Regions from separate parts of the Pseudoalteromonas shioyasakiensis genome, predicted to be linked through region 2. Evidence: predicted binding sites of a transcription regulator. Region 2 holds the regulator's gene; the other holds the start of a gene.

Region 1 (15,764 bases), 230 kb from region 2:
CGAGCGTTAGCTGTTAACTTAAGTGATCTTGCGGCAATGGGCGCTGAACCTACGTGGATTTCGGTAGGCCTAACTTTGCCTGAAGCAAATATAGAGTGGCTTGAAGAGTTCACTGAAGGCATGCATGAAATTGCAGAGTACTTCAATGTGCAAATCATTGGTGGTGATACCACTCAAGGCCCTTTAACTATTACGATTTGTGCTAAAGGCATCGTGCCTGAAGGCAAAGCACTGCGCCGTAGCGGTGCTAAAGTTGGCGATTGGATTTATGTAACTGGTCCATTAGGTGATGCTGGTGTAGCCATTGAAGCCCGTAAACAAGGCCTCGATATCGCCCCTGAACACTTAAGCTATTTAAATAATCGCTTTGATTATCCGACACCACGTGTTGCAGCTGGTCAGGTTCTGCGAGGCGCTGCCTCTGCAGCAATTGATATTTCCGATGGCTTATTAGCTGACTTGGGCCATATTTTAGCGCTATCGCAAGTTAGTGCGGTGATCAATGTTGATAAAGTGCCTGTTTCTGATGCATTAAATTCGTCTATTCCACGTGCAGAGCAATTTGACTACATCTTAAATTATGGTGACGACTACGAGTTGCTGTTTACTGTGCCAGAAAGCAATAAAAGCATGGTTGATATGAAACTGCGCCAATATGGTGTTGAAGCAAGTTGTGTGGGTCAAATTAAAAGTGGCGAAGGTGAGATTGAGCTATTACTTGATGGTGAGCAATTTAATTATCAAGGTAAGGGCTTTCAGCATTTTACGAAGGAGCCGGTTTGAGCAGTAACCGATTATTCAATTTAAAACGCCCACACCAATTTTTTGGTTTGGGTTTTGGCTTAGGGCTTGCCCCTAAAGCACCTGGCACCTTTGGTACCTTTGCTGCCTTGCCATTTATTTTCACCACGATGTACTTTCCGCTGTGGTTACAGATTGTGTTTGCCATCGTGATCAGCGTGTTTGGTATTTGGGCGTGTGGTAAAACAGCAGATGACTTAGGGGTACATGATCATCCAGCCATTGTTTGGGATGAAGTTGCTGGTTATTATATCACCATGATTGGTGCTGCACTGAGTTGGCAGTCACTGTTGGTTGGTTTTTTATTGTTCCGCTTTTTTGATATCGCTAAACCAGGCCCTATCCGAATTCTAGATAGACGTTTACACGGTGGCTTGGGCATCATGGCTGATGATATTTTAGCAGGTATATTTTCATTAATTTGTGTTCAAGCCTTGTTTAAAGCAGGCTATTTGCCTTTTTAAACGATGAGTTAAGTGTTACTTGGTGGCAAGTATATGATGCGATTTCTAGTTGTCTGTTTGTTGATGCTTTGCAGCACGCCTGCGTTTGCATCTATTACTGACTATGTCGTCAAACAGTGGAACATCCAAAATGGCTTGCCATCGCAATCTTTAAAAAGCATTGCTCAAGATGAGCAAGGTTATATGTGGCTGGGTACTCAGTTTGGCTTAAGCCGCTTTGATGGTAACACCTTCACTAACTTCAATACGCAAAACAGCGATTTCCTACCAAGTAATGGTATTAATAAGCTCTTAGTTGATAGTACTGGGTTACTTTGGGTTGGTACCAAAAATGGCTTGGTAACACTTGATCCTAAAACCATGATGTCGCAAACCTTTAACGTTAAAGGTCCGGTTCGCGATATTCTTGAAGACTCCAAAGGCAGTATTTGGATTGCAGCGAATGGCCTTTATTACGTTGCTCGAAATCAAGTCACACTCAATCAAAACTCAGCTTTAATTGTGCCGGTATCTAATGCCACTGCAATTACGCAAATTGTGGGTTCAGTGAGCCAAATGGCGTTGTCGCCAGAAGGCATTTGGCTGGTCAATGAGCGTCATTTATTGCGTTTAACCAATACCTCTTCTGACTTTGCAAAGTTACGATTAGAGCTCACTGCCAAAGTTTCATTACCTGAGCGTTTAGCGCAAACCATTATTCATGACATGGCTTGGCTTGAAGGAAACTTATACCTTGCCTCAGAGCTTGGTGCTTACTTTCTTGATTTAGATGACGAGCTGCGTCCATTCCCACTGCCAAATGCCAGTAATTCTGCCGTTTATAAGTTTATGAGCGACTCTGATGGGGCGCTCTGGATTTCGACCTATGGCCGACTGTTATTTCGTGATAACTCAGGGGATTGGCAATGGGTTGAGCCAAGCCAGCTCGATCAAAGCATTTGGTTTGCTGATATTTTCCGTGACAATCAAAATAACATTTGGCTGGCAAGCTTCAGTGAAGGTTTATGGCTTGCTCATGAAGGGCGCATTGAACGTCACTCCGCTATTTCAAATATGACCGAAGCGGTGATGGCGATTAGCCAAGCACCTGATGGCAAATTATGGGTGGCTAACCGCAGCGGTGTTGGCTACTTCGATTACAACAAGAATTTTGTAAATCAAATTCCGAGTAACCAGTTTGGTCGAGCAGCAGTGCACGACTTACAATTTGATGGTGACCGTTTATACATCGCAACAGGCCGCGGTGTGTTTTATTACGAAAACCAAAACTTATACACGGTGCCGGGGCGAGCACTACGCGATAACCCAGTATTCGCAATTAGCCGTTCTAGCAAAGGCGGTTTTTGGCTCGGTACTGGCCGTGGTATGTATCGCTTAAGCTACGGTGGTTTAACACCTTTTGCATACAATGCCTTCTTAAGCAGTAAATTTATTACCTATGTTCATGATGAGCAAAACTTTGGCTTAATTGGCACGAGTAAAGGGGCTTATTACTTTACCGACCGCGGTATTGAAAAAATTGGCGACCAAACTAGCTTAGAAAGTGCTTACGTTACCAGTATTTTGAATATTGAAGGGGTGGGGATATTAATTGGCTCACTTAACGATGGTTTATTTTATCGCAGTACCAAGGGCCAGTGGCGTCAGTTAGATGCGACCGATGGTCTGCCGTATGGTTCTATTTTTAGTCTTGTTTACGATAAGCAATTAAAACGTATCTGGGTCAGTACCATGAAAGGTGTATACCGCATGCCGGTAGAGCAGTTTGGTACTGATATTGAGAGCTTAAAAGTCGAACAAGTGATCTCATCGTTTGACCGTCAACTTGATGGTAAAGCCAGTCAGTGTTGTGCTGGCCTTGGCCATGATGCTGTAGCAGACACCGGTAACTCTATTTGGTATCCAAGCCTACAAGGTGTGGTAGAAATCCCAAAGAGCGTTGAGCTTTTTGGTGTTCAAGCTCTTAAGCCTCGTATTGAAAGTTTGATCACGCCACTTCGTCATTTAAGTACCGCAACTTTAGGCAGTAAGCCAGAGCTACATATTGATGAACGCGATGTAACGTTAAAATACACTGCGATTGATTATTATGCCCCTTCAAGTATCGAGTTCCGTTACCGTTTAAGTGGCTTAGACAGTGACTGGCGTTATGCCAATACTCGTCGTGAGGCAATCTATACCAACTTACCGCCGGGTTCGTTTTTATTCCAACTTGAAGCAAAGCGCCGTGGTGAAGATTGGCAAAAAGCACGTCGTACTGAGTACAGTTTTGTAGTGCCGCGTCGTTTTGATGAGACTATTTATTTTAGACTCTTGATCACCAGTAGCTTTATTTTACTTTTCTACCTTGTATTTTGGGTATTTAGAGCGCAAGAGAAACGTAAGCAATTAGCCCTTGAAAGCTTAGTAACAGAACGTACCGTAGAGCTTCGAGAAGCCAACGATAAGCTTAATCAAGTGAATTCACAGCTTAAGCTAGTAAGTCACTCAGATGAGCTTACAGGCCTACGTAGTCGCCGCTTCTTGTTTGATCAGCTCCCTAAAGATATCGAACACTTCCAGCGTAACTCGCAGTCATTGCAAGCGCAGGGTAAGTCGCTAGTGCTATTGATAATTAACTTTGATAACTTCAGTCGCATTAATGATGCATATGGCCCGCTTGCTGGTGATAGCTGTTTACAGCAAATGGCGACTTTACTAAATAGTCGAACTCAAGGTTCTGACTATGTTGCACGCTGGAGTGGCGATGAGTTTTTACTCTTACTACGTGATTTCAAACGCACAGCAATAGACAATTATGTGGCCGATTTATGTGAAGCAATTGCAGCAAACCCATTTAGATTACCGAATGGAGAATCGACCACGATTACCGCGTCGGTTGGCTGGTCTTTCTATCCATTACCTTTATTAGGTGGCCAAGTTATTGGCTGGGAAACCTCAGTTAACCTTGCTGATATCGCCCTGCATCAAGTTAAAAAGCGCGGTGGCGATGGCGTTGCTAACATTACCTTTGACGAGCAATTAGATGCCTTTGAGTTCGAGCAAAGCCACAATGTTGATCAGCAGCTCAGTGCACTACAAGCTAATGGTTTAGCCGATATTAAAATTTGGATGCGCTAGCGTTTCTATTGGTATTAAAAAAGGAGCCTTAAGGCTCCTTTTTAGTGAATGCTGTTTGGCTTAAGCCATGAACTCTTTGATGCTAGTTAAGATACCATTAGCATCTAAGCCCATTTCGGCGTGCATTTCGTCTTGTGTGCCATGCTTAATGAATTCATCTGGAATACCTAAGTTTAAGATAGTCACATCGGCTTTGATTGCAGCTAAGTATTCATTTACAGCAGAACCTGCACCGCCAGCAATGGCGTTGTCTTCTAGGGTAACAATGACATCATGGCTGCCAAGTAACTCACTAATAGCATCAGTATCAAGAGGCTTAATAAAGCGCATATCAATGACTGTTGCGTTAAGCTCATCAGCAGCTACTTTAGCGTTCTCTAACAGCGTACCAAACGACAAAATTGCCACTTTATTACCTTGTTTGATACTACGCGCTTTACCAATTTCAATCGCGCTCATTGTTGATTCAACCTCACAATTGCCGGCACTACCACGCGGGTAACGAACAGCGACAGGTTGATTGCATTGATAGCCAGTGTAAAGCATTTGGCGGCACTCGTTAGTGTCGCTAGGTGCCATGATAACCATGTTAGGAATACAGCGCATAAAGCTTAAGTCATAGGCGCCTTGGTGAGTTTCACCATCAGCGCCAACAATACCAGCACGGTCAATAGCAAATAAAACTGGTAAGTTTTGTAATGCTACATCGTGGATAAGTTGGTCGAACGCACGTTGTAAAAAGCTTGAATAAATAGCAACAACAGGCTTCAACCCTTCACAAGCAAGGCCAGCTGCAAGCGTTACAGCATGTTGCTCAGCAATTGCTACATCAAAGTATTGCGCTGGGTACTCTTTAGAAAAGCGTACCATGCCAGAACCCTCACGCATCGCAGGGGTTATTGCCATTAGCTTGTCGTCTTGAGCTGCCATATCGCATAACCAGTCACCAAACACATTTGAGAATGTGGCAGCGTCAGGTTTAGATTTTGGTAATTTTGACATGCTAGGATCAAATTTTGGTACGCCGTGGTAACCAATTGGATCTGCTTCGGCAGGCTTATAACCTTTACCTTTTTGCGTTTTAATATGTAGTAATTGCGGGCCTTTAAGGTTACGCATATTACGTAAGGTATCAACCATCATATTAACATCATGACCATCAATTGGGCCGATGTAATTAAGGCCTAACTCTTCAAAGAAAGTGCCCGGAATGACCATACCTTTTAAGTGTTCTTCCATTCGGCTGGCAAGCTCTTTCACTGGCGGTAAACCAGAAAGAAGCTTTTTACTGCCTTCACGAATATTGGTGTAGAAGCTGCCAGATAAAATGCGGGCAAAGTGATTGTTTAGTGCACCTACGTTTTCTGAAATCGACATTTCATTATCGTTTAAGATAATTAACACGTTAGGGTTAACATCACCCATGTGATTCATCGCTTCAAATGCCATACCTGCTGTGATCGCACCATCGCCAATAACAGCAACAGTTTTACGATCTTTACCTTCTTTTTCTGCTGCAATGGCCATACCTAGGGCTGCCGAAATAGAAGTGCTCGAATGGCCAACACTGAAAGTATCGTAAGGGCTTTCATCACGGAATGGAAAAGGGTGCAAACCGTCTTTTTGACGAATAGTATGCATTTGGTCACGACGACCCGTTAAGATTTTGTGCGGGTATGCTTGATGACCCACATCCCATACTAAACGATCTTCAGGAGTGTTATAAACATAATGCAGCGCAACGGTTAGCTCAACAGTGCCTAAACCTGATGCTAGATGACCACTACTTTGCGAAACTGAGTTAAGTAGGTATTCGCGTAACTCTTTACTAAACGCAGGTAACTTGTCTTGCGCTAAATCACGCAGCTGTGCTGGTTCGTCAACCAAACTTAATAATGGATACTTGCTACTATCAAGTGTCATGATTTTTTATACATCCTTCGCTAACCAGAGTGCATTATAGCCCATTGCTGCTCTGATTTTTTAGTTATTTTGTCTTTCTTTTTTAGGCACTAATAATTACGTTCAACGATATAGCTAGCAAGGCTTGCCAGTTCGCTGGTATCGTAATCAATTGCCCCAAGAGCTTGATGAGCTTGAGCTAGTAAATCTTGTGCTTTTTGCTTTGCGCCAGCCATACCTAGTAAAGCAGGGTATGTTGCTTTATTAGCCGCAATATCTGAACCTTGTGGCTTACCTAATGTTTCAGTATCAGCTTCTACATCAAGGATATCGTCTTGTACCTGAAAAGCCAGTCCTATTGCTTGGCCAAATAGGTTTAATTGCGCGAGAGTATGTTCATCACAGCTTTTTGCACTCAATGCACCGAGTGTAATAGCACAATTAAGCAAGGCGCCCGTTTTTAGCTGATGAATGCGCTCTAACTGCGCAACTGAAATTTCTTTATCGGTCGCTTCAATATCCAGTGCTTGTCCACCTACCATACCTTCAATACCTGAGGCTTTGCTTAACGAGGCAATCATTTTTACTTGCTGGCTCGCAGGAACGGCAAATTGATGGTTGGCAATTAAATCAAATGCCAGCGTTTGTAATGCATCGCCCGCAAGTATGGCTTGCGCTTCGCCATAAACAATATGACAGGTAGGGCGGCCACGTCTTAAGTCATCATCGTCCATTGCTGGTAAGTCATCATGAACTAAAGAATAGCTGTGAATGCACTCAATAGCGGCGGCAAGAATATCAAGATCGGCTTTGTCTGCGCCCATCATTCGACCCGTTGCATATACAAGGTAAGGGCGTAAGCGCTTACCACCATTTAAAACACCGTAATGGGTGGCTTCTTTGATGGTTTTTTCGGTATTAAGAGGTTGTTCGAAATAGCGATTTAAATGTGCTTCTACGTCTTCACGAGCGCGTTGTAATTGTTCTTTTAATTGCACTTAATTAGTCCAAGTTTGAATCAAAATTGCTAAGAGGCGCTTGGCTATCGTTACCCATTAAAATGGCAACCTTTTGTTCGGCTTGTTGTAACTTACCAGATGAAGCATTTGCTAGCGCAATGCCGCGTTCAAATTGTTTTAGTGATTGTTCTAGAGACAATTCACCTTGCTCCATTTGTGCAACAATGTGAGATAATTCATCCAGCGCTTCTTCAAAGCTTAAGTTTTCTGGTTTCTTTGTTGCCATTGTGGCCTCGATAGCTGTTAGAAAGTGAGGCCAATTTTAGGGGGAATGCTAAACTAGGTCAAAGAATGATGTGTTTTTTTACGCATAATCCATTTTCAATATGCTATTTTTACGGTTTTAGATACAGCTTAAACTTGTAGCTTAAAAATCTTACATTAAAATAAAATTAATTCATTTAATGATTTAAGTATTTCAACTGCTTGCCGATAAGCAGTTAATAATAAAAATTTGATACCTGAGGGTGTCGTGTAATTGTTCCTCTGGAGGGGTATGTGGATTTAGCAACCATAATAGGTATTCTTGGTGCCATAGGCTTAATTGCTATGTCGATGGTGTTAAGTAGTGACGGCCAAGTTGCAATGTTTTACAACACGCCTTCGGTGGTCATTGTATTTGGTGGTTCGATTTTTATCGTATTATCGAATTTCACTATGGGGCAATTTTTGGGCATAGGTAAAGTCGCTGCGAAAGCCTTTATGTTCAAAATCGAATCTCCAGAAGAATTAATTGAAAAAGCAGTAGAATTAGCTGATTCAGCACGTAAAGGTGGTTTCCTAGCATTAGAAGAAGCCGAAATCCCCAACGGTTTTATGCGTAAAGGGGTTGATATGCTAGTGGATGGTCATGATGCTGATGTTGTTCGTGCCACACTACAAAAAGACATTTCTCTTACAGCTAACCGTCATGAACTAGGGGCAGGGTTATTCAAATCACTTGCCGATATCGCTCCAGCGATGGGCATGATCGGTACGCTAATCGGTCTTGTTGCTATGTTATCAAACATGGATGACCCAAAGGCAATCGGCCCAGCAATGGCGGTTGCACTTTTAACTACTCTCTATGGTGCGTTTTTAGCTAACGTTGTTGCTATTCCAATTCAGGTAAAACTAGAGCTTCGTAAAGACGAGGAAGCGCTTAATCAACGTTTAATTCTCGATGCGGTACTAGGTATTCAAGATGGTCAAAACCCGAAAGTAATTGAAGGTATCTTGAAAAACTACTTAGCCGAATCAAAACGTAAAGTTGATACCGAGGAGTAGGGTATGTCAGATGAAGAGTGCAAATGCCCACCACCGGGTTTACCCGCCTGGATGGGAACCTTCGCAGATTTAATGTCATTATTAATGTGCTTCTTTGTACTCTTGCTTGCTTTCTCAGAAATGGACGTACTGAAGTTTAAGCAAATTGCCGGCTCTATGAAGTTTGCTTTCGGTGTACAAAATAAAATTGAAGTAAAAGATATTCCAAAAGGGACCTCGGTCATTGCCATGGAGTTCACTCCGGGTAAACCAGAACCCACTCCTATTGAAACGATTCAACAACAAACCGTAGAAATGACGCAACAAATGCTTGAGTTTCAAGCTGGCGACGAAAGCTCCGCCGGTGGTCGACAAGAACAGCGCGGTAATAAACGTGGTGGTGAATCGCAAAGTACGGCTCAGCAACAAGCGTTAGAGCAGTCAATTTCAGCAGCTGATCAAGAACAAACAAATGAACTTGTGAAGAAAATTGCTCAGCAACTAGAACAGCAAATTATGGATGGTGCAATTGAGCTCGAGTCATTAGGCCAGCAAATTATTATTCGCATTCGTGAGAATGGTTCGTTCCCATCTGGCAGTGCTTTTTTGCAACCAAAATTTAAACCTATTATTCGTGATATTGCTACGCTGTTAAAAGATGTGCCGGGTGAAATAACTGTGTCAGGGCACACTGATGACTTCCAAGTATCGAATGAGCTTTATACTAATAATTGGGATTTATCATCAAAGCGTGCGGTGGCAGTTGCCAGTGAAATGGAAAAAGCGCCCGGTTTTGATAAGTCTCGTATGATGGTTGTAGGTCACGCAGAGACAAGGCCTCTTGTACCGAATGTGACCGATGAAGATCGTAAGCGAAATCGCCGTGTTGAAATCTCTATCATGCAAGGCAAGGCACACGAATCTGACCCTATTGATGTAAGGCAATAAATCAATTAAAGTGAAACTTCATTAACACATGTAATGGAGTATAAAAATGAAAAAAGTTGATAAATATAGCTATATGCCAGGTAATGGTGATGGCGGTGATGATGATAAAACTGATTAAGGCGCTACATTTTGCCTGATTGGTTTGTTGAAATTAGAGTTATCTTAAGCAATAGCTGGGTGTTCATTTTGAGCCCAGCTATTATTATTTTTTATCTTCGTAAAGATTGGCCTGCTTTTTATTTTTCTGTCATTACTGCTGCTTTTTTCCTTTATGGGACTCTTATCTATTCTGCTTTAAAAGAATTTGATGACATCTATATCTGGCGCTATGTCGTCTGGGCTTTTAATGATATTGCTTGGATGGCTGTCATTGCTTACTTGGGTATTAAAGATAAAGTCTACTTATGGCAAAGTGTTTTGGGGCAGTTGGTTGTGATAATGGCGCCCATTTTGCAATTGTTCCGTTTAGTTGACCGTCACCTTTGGGATTTGTCATATAGCACTTATATGTATAAGACCCTTCTACCGCTAATCAATATTGGTACTGTGGTCGTCTGTTACCTACCACTTATCTACCTCTTTACTCGACGAAGCCAGCAAGCTTAAGCATTTCTTCATTAAAAATCCTGTGCTAGACTACTGTTTATAAAAACAGTATTTAGTGTTGCGTTATGAAACTTTACATTGCCGAAAAACCATCCTTGGCGCGAGCCATTGCAGATGCATTGCCAAAACCACAAAAAAAGCATGATGGATATATAGAGCTAGGTAATGGAGATTGTGTCTCTTGGTGTATTGGTCATTTGCTTGAGCAAGCAGAACCTGATGACTACGATGCAAGTTTTAAAAAGTGGCGGTTTGAGCATTTACCTATCGTGCCTGAACTGTGGCAATTAAAACCTAAATCAAAAACACGTAAACAACTCACAGTATTAAAAAAGCTCATTAAGCAGGCTAGTACAATAGTTCATGCCGGCGACCCAGATAGGGAAGGCCAGCTATTGGTTGATGAAGTGATCGAACAGGTTAAACTTAGCCAAGCTAAAAAACAGCAAATTCAACGACTCTTGATCAGCGACTTAAACTTAAGTGCAGTTAAAAAAGCGCTGAATAATTTAAAGTCGAATCGCGAATTTATTCCATTGAGCGTATCTGCCTTAGCTCGCTCACGTGCTGATTGGTTATTTGGCATGAATTTAACTCGGGCTTATACGCTTGCTGGGCAAAAAGCTGGATTTGGTAATGTGTTATCAGTAGGTCGTGTCCAAACACCTATTTTAGGTTTAGTTGTAAATCGTGATAATGAAATAGCGAACTTTGTAGCAAAACCTTTTTATGAAGTATTAGCTCATCTTGAAACAGATCAGCAGCAAACTTTTGCTGCTAAATGGCAGCCAAGTAAAGCATGTGAACCGTATCAAGATGAAGAAGGGCGGGTATTACATAGAGGGCTTGCTGAAAATGTTGTGTCACGCATAACTAATCAACCAGCGAAAGTAGTTGAGCTTGAACAAAAGCAAAAAAAGCAACAAGCGCCACTGCCTTATAATTTGTCGGCTTTACAAATTGATGCGGCAAAGGCGTTTTCAATGCCAGCACAAAAGGTGCTCGATACCTGTCAAAGTTTATATGAGCGCCATAAGTTAATTACGTATCCTCGTTCAGATAACCGCTATTTACCAAAAGATCATCATAAAGATGCCGCGAGTATTATTGCCGCCATCGCAAATAATGAAGGTCAAGCAAGTGAAGCTTGCAAGCAAGCTGATACCAGCAAGCGGAGTAAGTGTTTTAATGACAGCAAGGTTGCAGCTCACCACGCTATTGTTCCTACCGAAAAACAACTTCGCTCAGCATCATTAAGTAGTGATGAACAAAAAATCTATCGGTTGATCTGTCGTCATTACTTAATTCAGTTTTATCCAGACTATGTTTTTAATGAAACCAAAGTAACGGTCGAAATTGCGGGTGGTTTTTTTAAAGCTGCTGCTAAGCAAGATGTTAGCCTAGGCTTTAAAACACTGATGGGCAAAACAGAGTTAAATGATGAGCAAACCTTACCTGCTCTTGAAAAAGGCCTGCCGCTGCATTGTAATCAAGGTGAAGTGGTAGACAAAATGACGACACCGCCAGCGCATTTTACTGACGCTACCTTATTAAGTGCTATGACTGGCATCAGCCGCTATGTGAAAGACCCTGAAATTAAAAAGATCCTTAAAGAAACCGACGGCCTAGGCACAGAGGCTACACGGGCAGGTATTCTTGAGCTTTTATTCAAGCGCCGCTTTTTAGAGCGGCAGGGTAAAAATATTCTTGCTACAGCAACAGGTAAAGCACTCATAAGCACATTACCAGAGCAGCTTGCTAGTCCTGACTTAACAGCTAAGTGGGAAGCGTCGTTAGGGAATATAGCTGAACAGCATATGAGTTATCAGCAATTTTTAACACCATTGTTGGCAGAGTTACATGCTTTAGTTGAGCAAGCGAAGCAGTGCGACAGCCAAGTCTTTGCCCAGTTACCAAAAACGCCGCAAAAGCGACGTTTTAAAAGAAAAGCTAAGCCTAGAGCTAAGTCAGCCTAAACTATTTTTTGTTGAACAGGGCAACCGCGGCATTACTCATCGCAGTAATCCCAGTCGGGAGCGCCTTCTTGTAATCAGGTGCAAACTTACTTGAGTGTAAAGAAGGTAATGTTGCGCCAGATTGCATTGCTGCATCATATTGACTCGGTTCAACACCGCCTAACCAAAACAAAGTAATGGGTACATTTTGTTCTGTACGACCGTATAGACCAAAGTCTTCACCAGCCATTACAGCTTCAGTTTCAAGTACATTGTCTTCACCAATAGCATTAGAAATTGCTGAACGCACTACATTGGTTTGTGCAGGGTTATTGTAAGTTGAAGGAATTGACTCATCTTCATGCACAAATACTTCAGGAGCTAAGCTTTCATCAAGGCCAGCACTTAATGCGATGCCTTTAGAAATTCGTTTAATCGCCGCGATTTGTTGTAAGCGAACTTCAGGGTTATAACTACGCAGTGTCAGTTGTAGTTTTACTTCATCAGAAATGACATTGTGTTTAGAACCACCATGAATTGAGCCAACGGTGATCACTGACGGTTCAAGTGGTGACAATTCACGACTAGTAATAGTTTGCAGTGCCAATACAATACGTGAAGCAATCACTACTGGGTCTATTGTTGTGTGCGGGTAAGCACCGTGACCGCCTTTACCCTTTACTGTAATATCAACAGAGTCAACACTTGCCATCGTATATTCAGTTTTCATGCTAACTTTACCAGCAGGAACGCTGGCACTTACATGTAAACCAATAACATGGTCTGGAGTAGGGTACTTAGTAAAAAGCCCTTCTTTAAGCATTGCTTTTGCACCACCGCCTACTTCCTCTGCAGGTTGTGCGACCATCATTAGCGTACCTTGCCACTGATCTTTGTGGGTCATTAACTGTTGTGCTGTGCCAATAAATGAACTCATGTGAATATCATGACCACAACCATGCATTACGCCAACGGTTGCACCAGCATCATTTGCCACAGTCACTTTAGAGGCGTAAGGTTTTCCAGTTTGCTCAACAATTGGTAATCCATCAGTATCAGTGCGGATCATTACTGTTGGGCCATCACCGTTTTTATAAATACCAACAACGCCGTAACCACCCACATTATCAGTAACAGTAAAGCCCAACTTTTTTAATTGCTTTGCTAGCTTATGACCAGTTTGTTTTTCGTGGTAAGACAACTCAGGAGATTGATGCAAGTCTAAATAGAGCTTTTCAATTTCAGGCATACTCTTTTGAAGGTTTAAATCGAGCGTTGTTGCTTGTGCGAATGGACTAAGAAGTAATAAAGCTGCAGAAATAGCAGATAATTTCATAATGACCTCGACCCGTGGGGCTTGTAATTGTTATGTTTGCCACTATATAAAAACCTAAATACTTATATAGTGCAATCGATCAAATGAATAATATGATAAAACTTACCCAGCAAAATTTGCAGCAAGCACTGGGTGAAACGTCCGCTGAAAAGCTAGTGCTACTTACTTTTTACTCTGCGCAAAACCCAGAGTGTCATCAGCAAGCTGCAATTTTAGAAAAAATCGCACATGAATATGGTGAGCACTTATTAGTAGCAACATTAGATTGTGATGTTGAGCAAGCTCTTGCAGGGCAACTTGCACAGCAAATTGGTTTACAAGCATTACCTACGCTTGTGATGTTAAAAGATTCAGCACCTGTCGATATGTTACCGGGTGCTCAAACAGAGCAGCAAATTCGCGATGCGCTAGCTAAACATTTACCAGCTCAACACGAGTTATTACTAGAGCAAGCTAAGCAAGCGTTAATTAATCAAGATTTAAATAATGCTTTTAACTATGCAAAGCAGGCTTATGAGCTTGATCCAAACCACACACGTGTAAAGTTAGTTTTAGCTGATATCTGTATTCAAATTCATAAATTAGAAGATGCACAAGCATTATTAGATTCGGTTGCAGAAAATGAACGTGATGCGTATTTCACAAACATTCAAGCAAAATGTGAACAAGCATTAGCTGCAACAGATTCACCAGAAATAAAAGCACTGCAAGATAAAGTTGAAAAATACCCAAATGATTTAGAGATCAAAGTAGAACTAAGTAATGCTCTTAATAGTGCGGGTCGTAAAGAGGAAGCTTTAGAGATGTTATTTAATGTACTTAAAAAAGATCTTAACTACGCAGATGCAAAACCAACCTATCTAGAGATTATCGCTTCTTTACCTGATGGCGATGCCTTGGCATCTAAGTATCGCCGTAAGTTATATAGTATCTTGTACTAATTCAGAGTTGATTGATAAAAGCGCCATTAAAAATAGTGGCGCTTTTTTTATTTAAAAACTTGCGTATTACCTAATTTCGATAATACTTAAGATCCTCTCGAGAAAAGTTGACTGTATTTTGTACAGTAAACTGTGTTTTTTACTGCCTTTAGCTTGTTTTTTGCGCGAAAGGTAAGTTTTTAGTAGTTTTCTACAAAAAGTGCTTGCGTTAATTCCTCGCATCCCTATAATGCGCATCCACTGACACGGCGGGCAGCAACGAAAGACGCTGAACAAAGTGACAGAGAGTTAAGTAAAACTTCGGTTTAAAACGGTCTAAAAAGAAAGTTTAAAATTAAGTGTTGACTCGAAAAATTAAGGATGTATTATACGCATCCCTAGCGACAACGTCGCAACGTTCTTTAACAATATAAAGCAATCATCTGTGTGGGCACTCGTACAGATTGAGTTCTAACAGCAGATTCTAGTTCGCTAGATGACGCAAACAAATTTAGAGTCTCAATTGAACTGAGTGACCAACGGAAACAAGTTTACTTGTTTCAGCACAGTCAATTCGATTCGAAAGAATCAAAATTCAGAATTCATTGAGCATGTCCTTCGGGACAGAAAAAACTTTTAATTGAAGAGTTTGATCATGGCTCAGATTGAACGCTGGCGGCAGGCCTAACACATGCAAGTCGAGCGGAAACGAAGAGGTGCTTGCACCTCTGGCGTCGAGCGGCGGACGGGTGAGTAATGCTTGGGAATATGCCTTATGGTGGGGGACAACAGTTGGAAACGACTGCTAATACCGCATGATGTCTACGGACCAAAGTGGGGGACCTTCGGGCCTCACGCCATAAGATTAGCCCAAGTGGGATTAGCTAGTTGGTGAGGTAATGGCTCACCAAGGCGACGATCCCTAGCTGGTTTGAGAGGATGATCAGCCACACTGGGACTGAGACACGGCCCAGACTCCTACGGGAGGCAGCAGTGGGGAATATTGCACAATGGGCGCAAGCCTGATGCAGCCATGCCGCGTGTGTGAAGAAGGCCTTCGGGTTGTAAAGCACTTTCAGTAAGGAGGAAAGGTTAAGTGTTAATAGCACTTAGCTGTGACGTTACTTACAGAAGAAGCACCGGCTAACTCCGTGCCAGCAGCCGCGGTAATACGGAGGGTGCGAGCGTTAATCGGAATTACTGGGCGTAAAGCGTACGCAGGCGGTTTGTTAAGCGAGATGTGAAAGCCCCGGGCTCAACCTGGGAACTGCATTTCGAACTGGCAAACTAGAGTGTGATAGAGGGTGGTAGAATTTCAGGTGTAGCGGTGAAATGCGTAGAGATCTGAAGGAATACCGATGGCGAAGGCAGCCACCTGGGTCAACACTGACGCTCATGTACGAAAGCGTGGGGAGCAAACAGGATTAGATACCCTGGTAGTCCACGCC
Region 2 (14,077 bases):
AACCCACCGGGAAGAAAATAGAAGATGCCAAGAAAAAAGGCCAGGTAGCTCGCTCGAAAGAGTTAGGTACCATGTTTGTACTTATTTTTTCAGCGATTTCTTTGTTGTTGTATGGCCCTGAAATTGGCAAAGGTCTTTATAATGTGATGGGGCGCTTATTGAGCCTTAATCGAAATGAAACTTACGACACCACTAAAATGTTTTCAGTGTGGGGAATAGTTGCAGATGCGTTGTTATTTCCTATGGCGATGTTTGTTTTTATTATCGTTATTGCCGCTTTTGTAGGTAATACGCTGCTCGGAGGGTTTAACTTTAGTTGGCAAGCAGCAGCACCAAAAGCAAGTAAGATGTCGCCGGCTAAAGGTATCAAGCGTATGCTGGGTCCTCAAGCGGGGGTAGAGCTTTTAAAATCGATTTTAAAGTTTGCAGTGGTTGCTGGCTTTGCGGTGTTTTTAATTAATACCTTCTTTGATGAAATACTTCATTTAAGCCAAGAGAGCGCACCTAGCAATTTTATTCATGCACTCGAAATTCTATCTTGGATGTTTCTAGGGCTTACTTGTACATTAATTATTATTGCTGCTATTGACGCTCCTTATCAAAGCCATAAACATCACAAAGAGTTAAAAATGACCTTACAAGAGGTAAAAGACGAATTTAAAAACTCTGAGGGTGATCCGCAAATAAAAGCGCGTATTCGTAGAACTCAACGTGAAATGTCGCAAAGGCGGATGATGCAAGACGTGCCTGATGCCGATGTGATCGTAACCAACCCGACCCACTATTCTGTAGCACTAAAATACGATACAGCTAAAGCTGGAGCGCCTATTGTTCTTGCCAAAGGCGTGGACGAGCTTGCTATGCAAATTCGTAAAGTAGGCAAGGGTAATGACGTGCCAATTGTTGAATCACCCATGCTTACACGTGCGCTGTATCACACCACCGATGTTGGCCATCAAATACCCGATCAGCTATTCACTGCCGTTGCGCAAGTGCTGGCTTATGTTTTCCAGTTAAAACGCTTCCAAAAAGGGCGCGGTAAACGCCCTGTACCACTTAATAAAAAGCTCCCAATACCCGATGCCTACAAATACTAAACAGTAAATTTATAACTTGGAATAGTTATTGCAAATTCCGTGTAGTGTCAATTTTTTGAAATTGTTGAATTATGGAATTTAAAGCGGTATTACAACAACTTAACAGAGATAAAAAAGAGTATGCGAAGGGTATCGGCACGCCGTTAATGGTACTTGCTGCGCTGGGCATGGTGATTTTACCCCTGCCGCCATTTCTTTTAGATATTCTATTTTCGTTTAATATCGCGTTAGCACTGGTGGTGTTACTAGTTACTGTTTACACCATGAAACCACTTGAATTTGGTATGTTCCCTGCGGTTCTACTAATTGCAACCATCATGCGCTTAGCACTGAATGTCGCCAGTACCCGTGTGGTATTGCTAGAAGGTCATAACGGTGGAGATGCAGCCGGTAAAGTTATCGAGGCCTTTGGCTCGGTGGTTATCGGCGGTAACTATGCAGTTGGTTTAGTGGTCTTCCTAATTTTAATCATTATTAACTTTGTGGTTATCACCAAAGGTGCTGGCCGTATTTCTGAAGTATCAGCTCGCTTTACTCTTGATGCAATGCCAGGTAAACAAATGGCGATTGATGCTGACTTAAACGCCGGTTTCATCAGTGCAGAACAAGCCCGTGAACGTCGTGAAGAAGTTACTCGTGAAGCCGATTTCTATGGTTCAATGGATGGTGCAAGTAAGTTCGTAAAAGGCGATGCGATAGCGGGTATCGTTATTCTCGTGATTAATATCGTTGGTGGTTTATTTGTTGGTATGATCCAACATGATTTATCGTTCAGCCGTGCGATGGAAGTGTACACCTTGCTAACCATTGGTGATGGTCTAGTTGCACAGCTACCTTCACTATTACTGTCAATCGGTACCGCAATCGTTGTTACCCGTCAAAATGAATCGCACAATATGGGCGATCAAGTTAAGACACAGCTAGGTAACGAAAAATCACTTTATATTGCATCGGGTATTTTGATCATCATGGGTCTTGTACCAGGTATGCCGCATATTGCATTTTTAAGCTTAGGTGCATTACTCGGTTACCTTGCTTATTTCACACAACAACAAAAAGCCAAAGCAGAAGCCGAAAAAGCAGAGCAAGAAGCAAATGGTGGTGCACCAGGTACAGGTGTTGCCAACAAACAAGAACAAAAAGAACTGGGTTGGGATGATGTTCAGCAAGTTGATGTTATTGGTTTAGAAGTGGGTTATCGCTTAATTCCACTTGTTGACCAATCTCAAGGTGGTGAACTGTTAAATCGTATTAAAGGTGTGCGTAAGAAGCTTTCTCAGGAACTTGGTTTCTTGGTACCTCCTGTGCATATTCGCGATAATTTAGAGCTCGACCCTAACGCTTACAGAATTACTATGATGGGTGTTTCGAGCGGTGAGGGTGAGCTTAAGCATGGTGATGAGTTAGCGATTAATCCGGGCCAAGTATTTGGTCCAATCAAAGGGGTTGCCACTACAGACCCTGCATTTGGATTAGATGCGGTGTGGATCAAACCTGACCAAAAAGATGAAGCTCAATCACTTGGCTATACCGTCGTTGATTCTGCAACTGTGGTTGCAACTCATATCAGCCAGTTACTTACTAACAGTGCTGCTTTACTACTTGGTCATGAAGAAGTTCAAAACTTACTAGATATGTTAGCGAAGAGTCATCCACGTCTTGTTGAAGGACTGGTTCCTGACGTATTACCACTCACTACTATCGTAAAAGTGCTACAAAACTTACTCAATGAAGGGGTGGCAATTCGCGATATGCGCTCGATTGTTCAAACCCTTGTTGAGTATGGCCCACGTAGCCAAGACCCAGATTTACTAACGGCTGCAGTGCGAATTTCACTGCGCAGACTAATCGTTCAAGACGCTGTTGGTATGTCTTCTGAGATCCCTGTCATAACCTTGGCGCCTGAGTTGGAACAGATGTTGCATCAGTCACTTCAGAATGCGGGTGACGAAGGTGCCGGAATAGAGCCAAGCCTTGCAGAGCGACTTCAACAATCATTGAATGAAGCGCATCAAAACCAAGAAATGGCCGGTGAACCTTCGATACTGTTAACGTCAGGAATGTTAAGAACTGTGTTATCTCGCTTCGTTAAGTACACCATCCCAGGTTTAAGGGTGATGTCTTACCAAGAGGTACCAGACGAAAGACAGATTAAGATTGTCAGCTCAGTAGGCCAACAATAGGATAGTAAAGGGGTTGAACCATGAAAATTAAACGTTTTTTTGCTAAAGATATGCGCACAGCACTGAAAGAAGTGAAAGATGAACTAGGTGTTGATGCGGTTATTATGTCGAACAAAAAGCTTGCTAACGGCGTTGAAATCGTTGCAGCTGTTGATTACGACAAAGCAGCCCCGAAAGCCGAAGCTAAACCAGCCGTGGCACAATCAGCACCTGCTCCAGAGCATAACTTTGTTAAACCTGAGCCAATGCGTGCTAAACCTGAGCCGCAAGCGAAAGTTGCTGATAGCCTACAAGCGTTACTTGAGCGTCAAGCCCCACGCCCTCGTTCGCCAGAGCTTGCGTCAATGTTTAGTCAATCTGGTATTGATACGAGTGAACACTATCAACCAAAAGAGCCAAGCTTTGAGCAGCAACAGCCTGAATATAAGCAAGCTCCTCGTTATCAACAGCAAGCAGCACCTCGTGTACAAACTCAAGCACATAGCTTAGGTTTTGATGACGACTTAGATTCTGGTTTTGATGATTTAGATTCACTAGCCGAGCACCAAAACTCAGCACCTGCTAATCAATCAGAAATGACGACCATGCGCGAAGAAATGAATGCGATTCGTCAATTACTTGAACACCAAGTATCTGGCCTAATGCAACAAGATATGGCACGCCGCGATCCGACTCGTGCATGTATGATTGACCGCTTAGCAGGTATGGGCATTGAACGTGATGTTGCTGAGCAAATGGCGTGTTTCATTCCTGACGACGTATCACGTCAACAAGCGTGGCAAGCACTTCTGCAAATGGTTGAAAACCAAATGCATACAACGAATAACGAAATCCTGCGTCAAGGTGGTGTATTCGCATTAGTGGGTCCAACAGGCGTTGGTAAAACAACCACAGTTGCAAAATTAGCTGCACTGGGTGCACAAAAATATGGTGCTGATAAAGTGGCGTTGATCACCACTGATACCTACAGAATTGGTGCCTACGAACAATTGGCTACTTATGGTCGTATTATTGGCTGTGGTGTTAAGCAGGTAAAAGATGCGAATGAATTAGCTGAAGTGTTATACCATTTACGTAATAAGCGTCTAGTATTAATAGACACAGCGGGTATGAGCCAACGTGATTTACGTTTAACTGAGCAGTTAAATACCCTAATGCGTAATCAGCGTGTTGATATTCGTAGTTATTTAGTATTAAGTGCTACAGCACAGATAAATGTGTTGCAAGAAACCGTAAGACACTTTAAAAAGGTTCACCTAAGTGGCTGTATCTTCACTAAATTGGATGAATCTTTAAGTTTAGGTGAGATTATTAGCATAGCGATTCAAAATCGCCTGCCAATAGGGTATCTTACTAACGGTCAGCGCGTTCCTGAGGATATTCGCGTAGCGAATGCTGAAAAACTAGTGAAAAAAGCTGAACAATTGTATTTAAAACGAGCAAAAGCACAACATTCAAGACGTCAAGCAGTAGCGTCGAACACAGTAGGGATGTATGATTAACACAGTATTAGATCAAGCAAGCGGCCTGCGCAAAATGAATCAAAATAATAATAGTGGCGTTAAAGTTATCGCTGTTACTGGCGGTAAAGGTGGAGTGGGTAAAACCAACGTTTCACTCAATACCGCAATCGCATTAGGTCAGCAAGGAAATCGTGTATTAGTATTAGATGCCGATTTAGGTTTGGCAAACTGTGACGTAATGCTTGGCCTTCGTGTTGAACGTAATTTATCTCATGTTTTGTCAGGCGAGTGTGAGCTTGACGAAATTCTTGTTGAAGGCCCTGCGGGCATCAAAATTGTACCAGCGACGTCTGGTTCACAAAGTATGGTTGAATTAACGCCATCTGAGCATGCAGGCCTTATTCGCGCTTTTAGCGAGTTAAACACCGAGTTTGATATATTAATTGTTGATACCGCCGCAGGTATTTCTGACATGGTATTAAGCTTTTCTCGTGCAGCCCAAGACGTTGTTGTGGTTGTATGCGATGAACCTACCTCAATTACTGATGCTTACGCACTTATTAAAGTGCTTAGCCGTGAGCATGGCGTATATAAATTTAAAATTGTTGCCAATATGGTGCGCAGTTTGCGTGAAGGGCAAGAATTATTTGCTAAACTTTCAAAAGTAACGGATCGTTTTTTAGATGTTTCAATGGAGTTGGTAGCAACCATTCCTTATGACGAGAACATGCGTAAATCTACGCGACGTCAAAAGGTGATTGTTGAATTATTCCCGAACTCTCCGGCAGCGGTGGCGTTTAAAACATTAGCAACAAAAGCAGTTAAGTGGCCGATCCCTAATCAACCGTCTGGCCATTTAGAATTTTTTATTGAAAAACTAGTAAACGGCTAACTATGACAACATCGGTGAATAAAGCGATGGGATATCAATCAGCACAGAATTTAAATGCGATTGTCGAAAAACATGCCTCTTTAGTCAAAAAAGTGGCATGCCATCTAATTGCTCGTTTACCTGCCAGTGTGCAACTCGATGATTTAATTCAATCAGGCATGATAGGCCTAATTGAAGCGTCAAAAAACTTTGATGCTAGCAAAGGTGCTAGTTTCGAAACCTTCGCTGGAATTCGTATTCGTGGTGCGATGTTAGACGAAATTCGTAGAGGTGACTGGGCGCCACGCTCTGTTCACCGAAATGCCCGCCTTGTGGCTGAAACCATTTCCGAATTAGAAAGCTCTTTAAATCGTGAGCCCAAAGATACTGAAGTCGCTGAAAAACTTGATATTACGCTAGATGAGTACCATCATATTCTACATGATGTAAATTCGAGTAAAGTATTAGGTATTGAAGATTTAGGTGTAGATGAAGACGTTATCACACCAGTAGGTCAGGATTTAGGACTAGACAAACCGTTTAATAACGTTAAAAATGAGCGGTTTAACCAGTCTCTATTAACGGCTATCCAATCGTTACCAGAAAGAGATGCTCTCGTTTTGTCTTTGTACTACAACGACGAAATGAACTTAAAAGAAATAGGACACATACTCGATGTTAGCGAGTCGCGTGTGAGTCAAATACATGGTCAGGCGATGATTAAGCTCAAAGCAAAAATCAATGACTGGATTAATTAGTAGTAAGTAAATAAAGGTTCAAACCTCACCGGAGGATGTTTTGGATAAAAACATGAAAATTCTTGTTGTTGATGATTTTTCTACAATGAGACGTATCATTAAAAATCTATTAAGGGATTTAGGTTTTACCAATGTGCAGGAAGCTGACGACGGTTCAACAGCATTGCCAATGCTACAAAATCAAGAATTTGATTTTGTTGTAACAGATTGGAACATGCCTGGTATGCAAGGTATTGATTTGTTACGTGCAATTCGTGCTGATGATAGCCTTAAGCATATTCCTGTTTTAATGGTGACAGCTGAAGCGAAAAAAGAACAAATTGTTGCTGCTGCTCAAGCAGGTGTAAATGGCTATATCGTTAAACCATTCACTGCTGCGACACTTAAAACCAAATTGGAAAAAGTGTTTGAACGTCTAGGTTAATCTAAGGGGAGAGGCTTATGTCAGCACTTGCTGCGCCTCAAATAAGTTTAGAGCAAGCTCGTCAACTTGTTGAGTATCTTGAAAATGGTGAACAAGAAAAAGCGGATAAGCTCATTCTTGACGCTGCATCAAAAGAACAATCAGAGTTGTTTGCTGAAGTCGGCAAATTGACGCGTCAGCTTCATGAAGCATTAAAAAACTTTGACCTAGATACTCGTCTCACTGATTTAACTACCGAAGCGATCCCAGACGCTAAGCAGCGCTTAAATTATGTTATGGAAATGACAGAAAGCGCCGCCAATAAAACCATGGATGCGGTTGAAGCAAGTTTACCAATAGCGCAACAACTTGCTGATGAAATTGCCGCAATCAAACCTACGTGGGATCGTTTAATGAACCGAGAAATTGAACTCGGTGAATTTAAATCGTTATGTCATAGCTTAGATAAGTTCATGAATAACTCGCATACCAAAACCGATGAGCTCCAAGGTTTGATGACTAATGTGCTGATGGCGCAGGATTATCAGGATTTAACCGGACAAGTTATTCGCCGTGTTATTGAGTTGGTGCGAGAGGTAGAAGACAGTTTAATTAATCTCTTAACTGTGTTTGGCAGTCAAGAAGATGGTCATCAACAACAAGAAAAACAGGCCATAGAAAAAGCACCTGCAACAAGTGACACACTAGCAGGTCCTGAAGGGCCAATTATTGATAAAGAGTCTCGCGATGATGTTGTCTCAGGACAAGATGAAGTCGATGATCTATTATCAAGCCTGGGCTTCTAAGAGGAGAGTAGCTGCATGAGCTTTGAAGTCGATGAAGATATATTACAGGATTTCCTTGTTGAAGCAGGAGAAATCTTAGAGCTTTTGTCAGAGCAATTAGTCGAGCTTGAAAACAACCCAGAAGACAAAGATCTATTAAACGCCATTTTTAGAGGCTTCCATACTGTTAAAGGTGGTGCAGGCTTCTTAAGTATGACTGAACTTGTAGATGCGTGTCATGGTGCAGAGAATGTTTTCGATTTATTACGCCAAGGTCTGCGCAGTGTAACACCAGAACTAATGGACGTAATTTTACAGGCTCTCGACACTATCAACGAAATGTTCGCTACGATTCAAAATCGCGAACAGCCAGAGCCTGCAGACCCAGCCCTATTAGAAGTCCTTCATAAATTAAGTCAGCCACCGACTGCAGAAGAGCTTGCAGGTGAAGATTTATCTGTAGCAGACGTTGTTGCAGTTGCACCTGAAGAACCCGCAGTTGAAGAGCCAGTTGTTGATACGCCTGAAGTCACAGCAGAAACAACAACAGACAACATCGATGAAGATGACCCATTTGCGTTTGATATGTTATTTGATGGCGGCGGTCTTGCAGATAGCAACGCTGAGTCACAAAATATTGACGAAATCACCGAAGACGAATTTGAAAGCCTACTAGATGAACTTCATGGTAAAGGCCAAGGCCCAGCAGCACCTGCTGCAGATACTGTAAGCAATGACAGTGACGATATTACCGATGATGAATTTGACAGCTTATTAGACGAACTGCATGGCGTTGGTAACTTTGGTGAAGTAAAACAAGATACTCCTGCTCAGTCTGAAGCTACAAAGCCTGCACAGGCTGCTCCTCAGGCGTCTGCAGCAGAACCTTCAAGCAATGACTCAGACGATGAAATTAGCGATGACGAGTTTGAAGCACTGCTTGATGAATTACATGGTAAAGGTACTGCTCCTCAGTCTTTAGAAACGACTGCGCCAGAAAAAGCGCCTGAACCACCAAAAGCAGAACCTGCAAAACCAGCACAGCCTGCAGTATCAAAACCGGCACCTGCGCCTAAACCTGCTGCCGCAGCGCCTAAACCGGCTCCAGCACCTGCAAAAGCACCAGAAAAATCGCCTGCTGCTTCTGCTGCACCGAAAAAAGCGCCACCACCACAGGCAGAAACAACGGTACGTGTTGATACTAAACGTCTCGATGAAATCATGAATATGGTGGGTGAGCTGGTATTGGTCCGAAACCGCTTAGTGAGCCTTGCTAATAACAGCAATAGCGAGTCAATGGGTAAAGCCATCTCTAACCTAGATGTGGTAACCGCAGACTTGCAAGGCGCGGTGATGAAAACCCGGATGCAGCCAATTAAGAAAGTATTTGGCCGTTTCCCACGGGTTGTTCGTGACTTAGCCCGTAGCTTGAAAAAAGATATTAACCTGCAGCTAGTTGGTGAAGAAACCGATTTAGATAAAAACCTTGTTGAAGCACTTGCTGATCCATTGGTGCACTTAGTGCGTAACTCTGTTGACCATGGTATTGAAATGCCAGACGTGCGTGAAGCCGCAGGTAAACCACGTACAGGTACCGTAACGCTTTCGGCATCACAAGAAGGTGATCACATCCTACTAACCATTCGTGATGATGGTGCAGGTATGGATGCTGAGAAACTGAAAAAAATCGCAATTAGCAAAGGTGTGATTGATCACGACCAAGCAAGTCGCTTGTCGGATACCGAAGCGTACAACTTAATCTTTGCACCAGGTTTCTCAACCAAAGAAGAAATCTCTGACATCTCAGGCCGTGGTGTCGGCATGGATGTTGTTAAAACTAAAATCACTCAGTTAAATGGCTCGGTTAATATTCAGTCTGAGCTGGGTGTAGGTACTGCACTTGAAATCAAGGTGCCATTAACACTTGCTATCTTACCGACCTTAATGGTTGTTGTGGGTGAGCAAACCTTCGCATTACCACTTGCTGGTGTTAGCGAAATTTTCCACCTTGATTTAACTAAAACTAACGTAGTTGATGGCCAACTGACAATTATTGTACGTGAAAAAGCGATCCCGCTTTTCTATTTACAACATTGGTTAGTAAAAGGTGCTAACCGCCAAGAGCGTAAAGCAGAAGGTCACGTGGTTATTGTACAAATAGGTACTAAGCAAGTGGGCTTTGTAGTTGACTCGTTAATAGGTCAAGAGGAAGTTGTTATTAAACCTTTAGATGCCTTATTACAAGGCACACCAGGTATGGCAGGTGCGACAATTACTTCTGATGGTGGGATTGCACTGATCCTCGATGTGCCTAGCATGCTTAAACACTACGTTGGCTAATAATAAATAATAAAGTGTAGCATTTAGCTGCACTTTGAATGATATAAAACAAGAGAGTGCCAATGGCAGTCAAAGTATTAGTTGTTGATGATTCAAGCTTTTTTCGTCGCCGTGTCAGCGAAATTTTAGAGCAAGACAGCAATATTCAAGTGATTGGTTTTGCCGTAAACGGTCGTGAAGCGGTAGATAAAGCCCGTGAATTAAAACCTGATGTAATTACTATGGATGTTGAAATGCCGGTTCTTGATGGCATTAGTGCCGTGAAAGAAATAATGGCAGCAATACCAACTCCTATTTTAATGTTCTCATCACTCACCCGTGATGGTGCAACTGCAACCCTAGATGCACTTGATGCTGGGGCGCTAGATTTTTTACCGAAAAAGTTCGAAGACATTGCGCGCAACAATGAAGATGCAATCGCGCTTTTACAAAATAAAGTAAAAGAAATTGGTCGCCGTCGCCTTTCTCGTTTTTCGCGCCCAGCATCTATTTCGCGACCAACTCCGGCTCCTGCACCAAGGAGCAGTAGCACTGCAAATACGAGTAGCGGTATTGTTCAACCTGATCGCAGCTTTAGCCGTCCAGCTCCTGCTAGTTCGCCTGCCGCATCGTCTTCGAGTACGAGTAACATTCGCGCTTCGGGCAAGCAATATCAGTTAGTTGCTATTGGCACATCAACCGGTGGGCCTGTAGCGCTACAAACAATTTTAACTCAGCTGCCAGCTAACTTTCCGCATCCTATTTTGCTTATTCAGCATATGCCAGCTGCGTTTACACCTGCTTTTGCTGCACGCCTTAATGGCTTATGCAGAATCAATGTGAAAGAAGCGCAAAATGGTGACCGTTTAGTGCCTGGTACCGCTTATTTAGCGCCAGGTGGTCAACAAATGCTAATAGAAGGACGAGGCGGCTCTCGCACACTGCGTGTGTTTGAAGACGACAGTCCGCGTATTACTTACAAACCGAGCGTTGATGTCACCTTTGCTAGTGCTGCAAAAACCTTTGGTGGTGATGTGCTAGCTGTAGTTTTAACGGGCATGGGCGCAGATGGCCGTGATGGTGCGCGTATGCTTAAGCAAGTCGGTGCTACTATTTGGGCGCAAGATGAAAAAACCAGTGTGGTGTATGGTATGCCACAAGCTGTTGCAAATGCGGGGCTAGCGAGCGAGAGCTTAGCACTCACTGATGTTGCAGCTCGCCTAACGCGTGAGACTGGCTGTGGATAAGCTATCTTTTCTTGGCTTAATTGTCGCGATAAGTGCCATCGCCTTTGGTTATGCATTAGAGGGCGGGGTTGTTTCTGCACTGTTTAATGGTCCTGCGCTTATCATCGTACTCGGTGGTACGCTTGGGGCTGTGATGCTTCAAACCCCTGCAAGTGTTTTTACTAAAACACTGAAGATCAGTCATTGGGTGTTCTTTCCGCCGTATCACGATATTGATGCAGCCATTGAACAAGTAAAGCGTTGGTCACACAAAGCACGCCAAGAAGGATACTTAGCCCTTGAGTCTGATGCGCTGTCGCATTCAGACCCGTATGCGGCAAAAGGCTTGAGTCTACTTGTTGATGGGGTTGATGAGCAAAAGCTTAGAGATACCCTTGAAATTGATTTAATGCTTGAGCGCGAGCGCTTACTTGAGGTAAGCCGAGTTTACGAAGCCATGGGCGGTTATAGCCCTACAATTGGTATTCTAGGTGCGGTACTCGGTTTGATTCAGGCTATGCAATTTATCACCGATCCTGAAAAACTGGGTGCCGGTGTGGCTACTGCGTTTATCGCTACTATTTACGGTGTTGGTTTAGCTAACTTATTATTCTTGCCGATGGCGAATAAACTTAAGCAACAAGTTGAGCAAAAAATGCTGTATCATGAACTACTTGCTGAAGGCATTATTGCTATTTCGCAAGGTGAAAGCCCACTAAATATCGAACTAAAACTTGAGGCGTACCGTGTAGAGCGCCCAAGCTTAGTTGACGAGTAATTTATTATGATGCGCCGTCGTCTGCGTCATAACACGTCAAAAAACCAACATACTGAACGCTGGCTTGTCTCTTATGCCGATTACATGACCATCATGTTTGCTTTTTTTGTGGTCATGTATGCTATCGCAATTAGTAAAAATGAAGACTTTCAGATTCTCTCAGACTCACTGGAGCAGGTGTTCGAAAAATCAGCTCGTCAGCAACAACAGGTTGGCACTGGGGTTAACGGCACAGGCATATTAACTGACAGAGTTAGTCCTGAGAACGACATTCTATACGGTGAGAGCATTCGTAAAGATGAGCAGGGTCCTGAATTACTCGATGGACAAAGCGAAACCAGCAATATTGAGAAAAAACATCTCGGCAAGCCTCTCGACAGCTTACTTACTAAATTACAGTCTGCGCTTATTGATGAAATTCGTGATGGCGAAGCGAGTTTAGAGCTTCACCAAGATTGGCTTATCATCGAATTAAGTTCAGGTATGTTATTTTCATCGGGCAGTGCTGTTGCACAGCAGCGTGCCAAGCAAGTTGTTGGTTTAGTGAAAGATATTATCGCGCCGGTTGATAACTACATTCGCGTGCGTGGTTATACCGATAACGAAGGTATTCGTAATGAGATGTTTCGCTCAAATTGGGAGCTATCTGTAGCGCGGGCTACATCCGTACTGGTTGAGCTTGAGAGTTTAGGCATTAACCCTGCGCGTATGGCTATTGAAGGTTACGGTCAGTATTCGCCCTTCGCAAGTAATGACACTGAGCAAGGCCGCGCAGAAAACCGCAAAGTGGTTGTTGCATTGTCTAAATATGGTTTACCGCCAAAAGAGCCAGAAAATACTGAACAAGAGTCACAAAACCAACCGCAACAGACGACAGAAATTGAGTTGCCAAGCGATGACAACAGCATTAAAGTGATTCAATTACCACATGGTGGCATTAGGATTACCACGCGCAATGAACAATAATAAGGTGTGATGTGAAAGTTTGGACCGTAGCGAATCAAAAAGGTGGGGTAGGGAAAACCACCACAGCCGTTAGCCTTGCTGGTATTCTCGCTTTACAAGGAAAACGCGTGTTACTTATTGACACCGATCCGCACGCATCATTGACTTATTATTTTGGTATAGATTCAGAAGACTTAGAAGTTAGCGTGTATGATATCTTTGCGCGCGGCAATAACATGGCCAGTGAAGAAATTTTACAGGCTCTATGTCCATCAACACTTGAAAACCTTGATATCTTACCTGCGACGATGGCAATCGCGACGCTTGATAGAAGCATGGGCAATAAAAATGGTATGGGCTTAATACTAAAAAAAGCACTGGCCAAAATTAGTGACCATTATGACTATGCAATTATTGATTGCCCGCCTGTTTTAGGGGTTTTGATGGTCAATGCTCTTGCAGCTAGTGAGCGAATTTTAGTGCCAGTACAAACAGAGTTTCTGGCCTTAAAAGGGCTTGATCGTATGATGCGTACGATGGAGTTGATGCAAACATCGCAAGCAAAACAGTACCAATATACAATTATTCCTACAATGTACGATAAACGTACTAAAGCATCACTTGAAGCTTACAAGACTCTGCAGGATAATTACAAAGATAAAGTATGGTCAGGCGTGGTTCCTGTCGATACAAAGTTTAGAGATGCTAGTTTAGCACAACAAGTGCCGATTCAATTTTGCCCGCGTTCGCGTGGGGTATTTGCCTATCGCGCGCTGCTTGATTACTTAGTTGCACAAGGTTAAAGATGAGTAAGCATTTATTTGCCAATGAAAAAGTGATGACCCAATATTTGGGCGCTTTGTTGTGTGAAGATGAGCCTACAGACCAAAATCTTGAGCCAGTCGCAAAGCTGCTGGAGCAGGTTAAAGAGCCTGAAACTAAGACGGAAGAAAAGCTGACAGACGTTCAGCTTACTCCAGAACCTGTTTTACCACCCCCAGAACCGACTAAAGAGCTTGAGAAAACCGAGAACCAAGCTAATATCAAAGATATAGTCACAGAACCTAAAGCTGAACTGGTTGCAAAAACCTCGTCTGATCGTCAAGAAGACTATTTTGATGGTGAATTTCAGGCATTATTCTTTGAGGTTGCAGGGTTAACGCTTGCTGTACCGTTAAAAGCATTAGGGGGAATTCATCAGCTGGCTGAGGTTAACCAATTATTTGGTAAACCTAAATGGTTTAAAGGT

Evidence for each region. The regulator FliA, encoded in region 2, starts transcription of late flagellar genes. The targets are predictions, from matches to a motif close to CTAAAGNTNNNNNNNNNNNNGCCGATA.
Region 1: a site for FliA is predicted at 7,715-7,741, ahead of pomA (flagellar motor protein PomA). Genes of this name have one in related genera too.

The regions. Positions count from the first base shown of each region.
Region 1 covers NZ_CP077770.1:2,940,176-2,955,939, reverse strand. Annotated here, with positions in the region: gene thiL (thiamine-phosphate kinase) at 1-783, shown strand, start outside; gene KQP93_RS13750 (phosphatidylglycerophosphatase A family protein) at 780-1,265, shown strand; gene KQP93_RS13745 (ligand-binding sensor domain-containing diguanylate cyclase) at 1,299-4,385, shown strand; gene dxs (1-deoxy-D-xylulose-5-phosphate synthase) at 4,446-6,308, opposite strand; gene ispA ((2E,6E)-farnesyl diphosphate synthase) at 6,398-7,285, opposite strand; gene xseB (exodeoxyribonuclease VII small subunit) at 7,290-7,532, opposite strand; gene pomA (flagellar motor protein PomA) at 7,805-8,572, shown strand; gene KQP93_RS13720 (flagellar motor protein MotB) at 8,576-9,499, shown strand; gene KQP93_RS13715 (hypothetical protein) at 9,629-10,105, shown strand; gene KQP93_RS13710 (DNA topoisomerase III) at 10,171-12,081, shown strand; gene KQP93_RS13705 (M20 metallopeptidase family protein) at 12,083-13,396, opposite strand; gene KQP93_RS13700 (tetratricopeptide repeat protein) at 13,480-14,337, shown strand; rRNA gene KQP93_RS13695 (16S ribosomal RNA) at 14,954-15,764, shown strand, end outside.
Region 2 covers NZ_CP077770.1:2,710,773-2,724,849, reverse strand. Annotated here, with positions in the region: gene flhB (flagellar biosynthesis protein FlhB) at 1-1,097, shown strand, start outside; gene flhA (flagellar biosynthesis protein FlhA) at 1,169-3,280, shown strand; gene flhF (flagellar biosynthesis protein FlhF) at 3,301-4,782, shown strand; gene KQP93_RS12640 (MinD/ParA family ATP-binding protein) at 4,775-5,635, shown strand; gene KQP93_RS12635 (RNA polymerase sigma factor FliA) at 5,662-6,372, shown strand; gene cheY (chemotaxis response regulator CheY) at 6,413-6,796, shown strand; gene KQP93_RS12625 (protein phosphatase CheZ) at 6,814-7,581, shown strand; gene KQP93_RS12620 (chemotaxis protein CheA) at 7,597-9,900, shown strand; gene KQP93_RS12615 (protein-glutamate methylesterase/protein-glutamine glutaminase) at 9,963-11,126, shown strand; gene KQP93_RS12610 (flagellar motor protein) at 11,119-11,883, shown strand; gene KQP93_RS12605 (flagellar motor protein MotB) at 11,890-12,849, shown strand; gene KQP93_RS12600 (ParA family protein) at 12,861-13,631, shown strand; gene KQP93_RS12595 (chemotaxis protein CheW) at 13,634-14,077, shown strand, end outside.